3 regions of the Mucilaginibacter sp. 22184 genome follow, and region 3 is predicted to be linked to each of the others. Evidence: riboswitches for the same ligand, from Rfam matches in the RefSeq annotation. Region 3 holds a riboswitch; each other region holds the start of a gene.
What was found. Region 3 has a riboswitch for cobalamin ahead of metE (5-methyltetrahydropteroyltriglutamate--homocysteine S-methyltransferase). Riboswitches for the same ligand answer to the same signal wherever they lie in the genome.
Positions count from the first base shown of each region.

Region 1: another riboswitch for cobalamin. It lies ahead of ACTJKG_RS14510 (TonB-dependent receptor plug domain-containing protein); the one in region 3 lies ahead of metE (5-methyltetrahydropteroyltriglutamate--homocysteine S-methyltransferase).
Region 2: another riboswitch for cobalamin. It lies ahead of ACTJKG_RS12190 (TonB-dependent receptor plug domain-containing protein); the one in region 3 lies ahead of metE (5-methyltetrahydropteroyltriglutamate--homocysteine S-methyltransferase).

Region 1 covers NZ_JBQEPI010000006.1:113,984-116,186, reverse strand. Annotated here, with positions in the region: gene ACTJKG_RS14520 (AAA domain-containing protein) at 1-348, opposite strand, end outside; gene ACTJKG_RS14515 (hypothetical protein) at 520-795, shown strand; cobalamin riboswitch at 996-1,198, shown strand; gene ACTJKG_RS14510 (TonB-dependent receptor plug domain-containing protein) at 1,329-2,203, shown strand, end outside.
Region 2 covers NZ_JBQEPI010000005.1:40,051-42,253, forward strand. Annotated here, with positions in the region: gene ACTJKG_RS12185 (serine hydrolase) at 1-578, opposite strand, end outside; cobalamin riboswitch at 626-826, shown strand; gene ACTJKG_RS12190 (TonB-dependent receptor plug domain-containing protein) at 952-2,203, shown strand, end outside.
Region 3 covers NZ_JBQEPI010000004.1:248,672-250,874, reverse strand. Annotated here, with positions in the region: gene ACTJKG_RS10945 (MBL fold metallo-hydrolase) at 1-182, opposite strand, end outside; gene ACTJKG_RS10940 (winged helix-turn-helix transcriptional regulator) at 275-619, shown strand; cobalamin riboswitch at 758-956, shown strand; gene metE (5-methyltetrahydropteroyltriglutamate--homocysteine S-methyltransferase) at 1,131-2,203, shown strand, end outside.

The DNA.
Region 1 (2,203 bases), on a different contig from region 3:
CCAATCTGGCAGTTCGTCGGTATATAGGGTGATTTTTAGGCGGTCGCCGCCCTGGTAGGTGATGGTGCCTTCCGCACGGTCGGTCTTTGGATCGTGATTGGAGAACAGGGCTGCAGGTACTCCAAAACGCAACTGGTGAGCCAGGTCCTTATGTGTAGTTCGTTCAACCTCTACATTGATATAATCGCCCCGGCCGGGCTCGGTTCCACGAATGGCTATAGGATACCAGCTAAGTCCTTGTGCCCGGCGGTCGGCAGCTGATGAGTTTTCGGTTAGTTTAAGATAAGCGTTACGGTCCTCCTCTTTTTCTTTATTCAGCAGATCAAGGAGCCTTTTGAAATAATCCATTGCCTGCAAAGGTAGGGATTTTGGGAGCAAGGATTTGGGGGACTTTGGGAGCAAAGAGCAAGGATTTTGCGAATAACGATTCTTGGAGTAAGAAACTATTTTCAAAAATTGTAAGGGACTGTTATGCAGAACGACTAACTCTATAGTATAAATCTAAAATAGGGGAGGAATATGGATGAATTGACAAAAATAGCGTACAACTGTCGCAAAGCCACTCGTTTAATTGAGAAGAAGCTGATTGACCACTTAACACTTCGCGAAAAGCTGGAATTGAAGATCCACCTGGCCGGCTGCTCGGTATGCAGGGTGTTTGAACAGCAAAGCTCCATGATCAATAAAATGGTGTGCGAGCTGTTCCATCCGGCAAAGATCAGCGAATTGAAGCTGGATGATGAGTACAAAAAGCAATTGCAAAAACGTATTGAAGAAAAACTGAACAAGCATTGAGATAAAAATTTACAAAATAAAAAATTTAAATAGTAGATATAAACTATAGATTTTCAATTATATAAATTTTATAATTGAATGAAAGCTTTATTGTTTTGCTCCGCATGATTTTCGTTGATGAATTAGGTATGGTATCCTGTTTGAAAATTATGCTATCTATGCGGCATACCAAAACATCAAAGTCCTTGTGCTTTTTATTTCTATATTTGCCTCGCTTTTGGTTCCCCAGGCCTTTATGATTTGGGGATTAAAAGGGAATCCGGTGTAATTCCGGAACTGTCCCGCAGCTGTAAGCTCTGTTAACCGCTATCCATTCTATAGCCACTGTTTCGATATGATCGCGACGGGAAGGCCGGGTAAGCGGGGAGTAAGTCAGAAGACCTGCCATTGCATGATATGTATTCATAGCTTTCGGGGATTGAAGCTGGAATGAAGATACCTCACGTTGTTGCGTATTTCCATTGATGGTACCCTGTTGGCTGTTTGTTTAATTTTTTCACGAACAGAACGTATTGCAACACTTGTACAAATATTTGTGCTTCCCGATTTTTTTTATTTGCCTTACAGCGGTATGGGGCCTGTTTTGTGGTAACGCTAAGGCGCAGGTGGCGGATACCAGTCGCCATAAACCTGCAGCAGATACTGTTAAAAGTCACCATCTGAAAGAGGTTTCCGTTCGTGCAGGCCGGATTTCTTCGCGTAATACTTCGGCAACACCACTGCAAATACTCAAAGGAGCGGAGCTGGAAAAGCTGAATAGTTTTTCGGTGGCCGATGCCATCCGTTATTTCTCAGGTGTGCAATTGAAGGATTACGGCGGCGTAGGCGGTCTCAAAACCATTAATGTGCGCAGTCTGGGTAGTAATCATGTAGGTGTTTTTTATGATGGTGTCGAATTTGGCAATTCGCAAAATGGCCAGGTTGACCTGGGTAAGTTTTCGCTGGATAACATTGATGAAATAGCCCTTTACAATGCGCAAAAGGGTACCATATTTCAGTCGGCCAAGGGCTTTGCCTCCGGGAGCGCTATTTGCCTTACCTCGCGTCAGCCGCATTTTGAGGATAGTAGCCGTTCTGCTGGTAAAGTGAGTTTTAAAACCGGTTCATCAGGTTTGGTTAATCCGTCATTCTTTTGGCAGTATAAGCTGAGTGATAATACCTACAGTACCTTCAGTACAGAGTTTGTACATGCCAATGGCCGCAACAAATTCCGTTATACTAATGGTGTTTATGATACTACAGCCGTGCGGCAAAACAGCGATATCACCGCGCAACGGGCAGAGCTCGGGCTAAATGGAAAGCTGCCGGATAGTAGTAAATGGGCAGTTAAAGGGTATCTGTATAATTCGGCAAGGGGATTACCGGCCGCCATTGTATCCAATAAATTTGATTCGGATGAGCGCTTGTG
Region 2 (2,203 bases), on a different contig from region 3:
TGTCTTGTGTTTTCTCCGGCATCGCCTACGGCCAGCCGACCCACAATACGGGTATGATATAACTGGTATTTTTTTAGTTTGCGATTGATCTCTTCACGGCCAACAAATTCATACAAGCGATTGAAAGCGTCGTTATCACTTACCAATAAGATTTTTTTAATATAATTCTCTATACTGGGTAGCCCATTTGCCGATGAGGTATCTGTTTTTACCCTAGTCTGTTTGGCAAAGGCGCTGTCGGTGATCATAGTTGATCTTGTGGTTAAGCCTTTAACATGTAATTCGTGAAGTTTTTCCAGCGCGAAAATGGCTGTTGGTAGTTTAACTGTACTGGCAGGATAGAAATAATGTTTAGCGTTAAGTCGATAACTGTATGACTTAAAATGCGGTGTGTTGTTTTTATCTCGGTCGATTTGCGTATACAATATTTGTACCTCATTTTGGGTAGGATGGCTCAATATCTTACTAAATAGCTCCGGATGACTTTGTAAAAGCTCTTTCAGGAAAACAGTATCAGGTTGCTGAGCAAAGCTGGATATGGCGATTACCAGCAACAGAAATGTAATGTACGGTTTCATTATCATAAATATACAGATTGTTACTTTGCGATTGCTCATACTTAGCTTACTTTTGTTGCGCTTTAGGTTTCATACGGTTTATTACTGTAAATGAATTAAAAGGGAATACGGTGAATAATCCGTAACTGTCCCGCAGCTGTAAGCTCTTTAACCATTGCCCACTCTTATGGCCACTGTTCTGAAAAGAATGGGAAGGCCGGGCAATTTGGGGAGCAAGTCAGAACACCTGCCCAAGCACTTATAGTATTCATAGCTTTCGGGGATTGAAGCTTGAATGTGAATGCCCTTCATTGAGTGTATTTTCATTTGCCCTGATCATATATTGGATATAGTATAAGTTGATAACAAGCATTATTTAATTATAACAGGTTATATGGACAAACTTTACTTTAAAGGTATTTTAGGAATTGGATTATTGCAGGCTACATTGCTGGTAACCACAGCACAAGCGCAGGATACTACGCGATTGCTTAATGATGTAGTGGTTACCGCTACCCGCTCACCAAAAAAACTATCTGATATAGGCAGGGTAGTTACCGTGATCCCGGCCGAGCAGATTAATCGCTCACAGGGGAAAACCTTACCCCAATTACTAAATACCGTTCCGGGACTTACATTTTCGGGCGCCCAGAATGCGCCGGGTATCGCTACATCCATTTATCTGTATGGAGCATCTACAGGAAACACGTTGATATTGATTGATGGTTTCCCAGTGAACAATGCAGCAGCCATAGACGGCAGTTATGACCTGAACGCTTTTTCATTGGATCTGATAGATCATATCGAGATTTTAAAAGGAAGCGGATCAACTTTGTATGGTTCAGACGCTGTGGCCGGTGTTATCAATATCATTACCAAAAAAGGAAACGGGCAAGGACTTAAAAGTAGCCTGCAGCTAATGGGTGGTAGTTATAATACCTTCAAAGAGTCGGCTTCATTAAATGGAACGGTAAACAAAACGGGAGTTGCTGTAAATATTTCCAATTCCGATTCAAGAGGTTTTGCGGCAGCAACAGATACAACGGGTAAAGGCAATTTTAAAAAAGATGGCTTTCATCAGCGTTCGGCGAGTGTAAATATCAATCAGGCAGTTTCCAGGAATTTCAGCCTGAATGGAAACCTGCAAACAAGCTATACATCAGGTAATTTACCCTACGGAGCATTTACCGACGATCAAAATTATACTTACAACAATACGTTTTTGTTTGGAGGTTTAGGGGCTAAATTAATATTGCCAAAAGGGTCGCTGCGTTTCAATATATCGCAAAATACAGTTTGGAATAATTTTAAAAACTTTCCTACCGACAACGATTCTACCCACCAGATAACTAAAAATATTGGGCGTATTACCAATGCCGAAGTTGTGTTGAATCAAGAATTAGGTAAATATTTTGACATAACCAGTGGGGTAAGTTTTAAATATAGCAACACTACCCAATATAGCTTATATGAATCAACAGGTTATCATCCCGGAGCCAGTACTATCGCCGATAATTTGGCTCATAATAATATATTCAGCGCTTATACTTCTTTGTTTTTTAAAGCTGATATTTTTCACATGGAACTGGGTGGGCGATACAATCACCATAGCACGTATGGCGATAATTTTACCTATACCATTAACC
Region 3 (2,203 bases):
TTATTGTGGTTTTCCCGTAACTGTTTCAGTTCTGCAGGTGGTATACCGGGAGCAAAGCAGCCGTTATCATATTCTACATCTCCATCTGTAATAACCAACAGATTAAATGATTCAAAATGGTAACTTTTAACACCCGGAACCGGGTTTGTTTTTATAGCTGATATTTCTGAGTTCTTGGTCATATTATTTGTTTTTATCGCTGGCAAATGTCCCGGTTTTTGCTGATCATCGGCAAAAGACTATATTTATATGCTTAGGCAATAATTTTAGACTAATGGCAAAATCGATCACCCGTAAAACAAAAAATTTTAACCCAACCAACTGCGCGGTAACCTATTGTATGAATATTATTGGGGGCAAATGGAAACCGGTGATCATTCACCTGATCAGGAACGGAACCAACCGATACAGCTTAATGCAGAAAGGCATCCCCGAAATAAGCAAGCAAACCCTCACCAATCAATTGCGTGAATTGGAGGTAGACGGCGTATTGGAAAGAGTAGTTTTTGCCGAAGTGCCACCCCGGGTTGAATATCATATCAGCCAGCATGGCCAAACGTTACTGCCTATTATTGATGCCATGAAAGCGTGGGGATATGCCAACATGGGGAAATCGTAATCATTATTGACAGCAGAACATTTGCACATCTGCACATTTGTAATTTGCACATCTAAAAAACTTGTCCTATGGCAATTTCCTGCGTACGTTGATTATCGTGTTCCATTAAAGCCTATATTTGTTGTAATAAAGTTCTTTACTTTTTTTCAGCAATATGGTTTCCTGCCTGTGGAGGGCAGGGATTAAAAAGGAACCGTGTGTAAATCGCGGGCTGTCGCGCAACTGTAAGTAATACAAAAAGTTGTTGCCGGTAAGGTCCATTATTCCATCCAAACGGAATGAGAAGGACGGCAACAATATTACAAGCCAGGATACTTGCCCTATTGTATAAAAGACAATGCTTTCGCGTTTTGAAGCAGTAGTCAAAGAAAAAGGATAACCGCCGGCGCCCCTTTTTAGCGGCCTGCGCGTTGTTGTGCTTTTGCCTTTTATTACCATTTCCCGAAAGCATACCGAAAACCGTAAGGAGCATTAATTCAATTTAATGTTTAACCAAAAAAGTTTTATGCGTATGCTCAAAAACAATCTCGGGTATCCTCGTGTAGGTGCCCTCCGTGAACTTAAAAAGGCCAGTGAGGCGTATTGGGCCGGCCAATTTACCCGCGACGAGCTGTTTGCCGTTGCCCGCCAGATCAGGATCAGCAACTGGAAAACCCAGGTTGATGCCGGTATCGATCTGATTCCCTGTAACGATTTTAGCTTTTATGACCAGGTGCTGGATACTTCGCTCATGCTGGGTGTTATCCCTGAGCGTTACACCCCTGTTTTAACCCAAAACAAAGCCAATACCGAGATCGACCTGTACTTTGCCATGGCTCGCGGTTACCAGAAAGATGGCCTGGATGTAACCGCCATGGAAATGACCAAATGGTTTGATACCAACTACCACTACATTGTGCCCGAGTTTATACAAAACCAGCAGTTTCGGGTGTTTTCAGAAAAAGTATTTGATGAATTTACGCTGGCTAAACAACATACCGGTACTACACCAAAACCGGTGCTGATCGGTCCGGTAAGTTACCTGTTGCTGGGTAAAGAGAAACAAGCAGGCTTTAATAAGATCGATCTGATCAAAAAACTGGTGCCTGTTTATATCGAAGTATTGAAACGCCTGAAAGAGTATGGCGCGGTTTGGGTACAAGTAGATGAGCCTTTCCTGGCGCTTGATTTGACCCAGGCCGAAAAAGACGCCTTTGTATACGCTTACAACGAGATCAACAAAAATACTCCGGGTATCAAAATACTGCTTACCACTTATTTTGAAAGTCTGAAGGATAATACCCAGCTGGCCGTAAACCTGCCGGTAAGCGCCCTGCATATCGACCTGGTACGTGCCCCGCAGCAACTGGATGAGGTGCTTACCTTGCTGCCCGAAAAACTGAGCCTGTCGGTAGGTGTTATTGATGGCCGCAACATCTGGAAAAACGATTACATCAAATCCATATCGCACATCAGAAAAGCTATCGCGGTATTGGGTAAGGATAGGGTGATCATCGCGCCAAGCTGCTCTCTGCTGCATACACCTTTTGACCTCGACCTGGAAACTACCATCAACACCGAGATCAAAAACTGGATGGCCTTTGC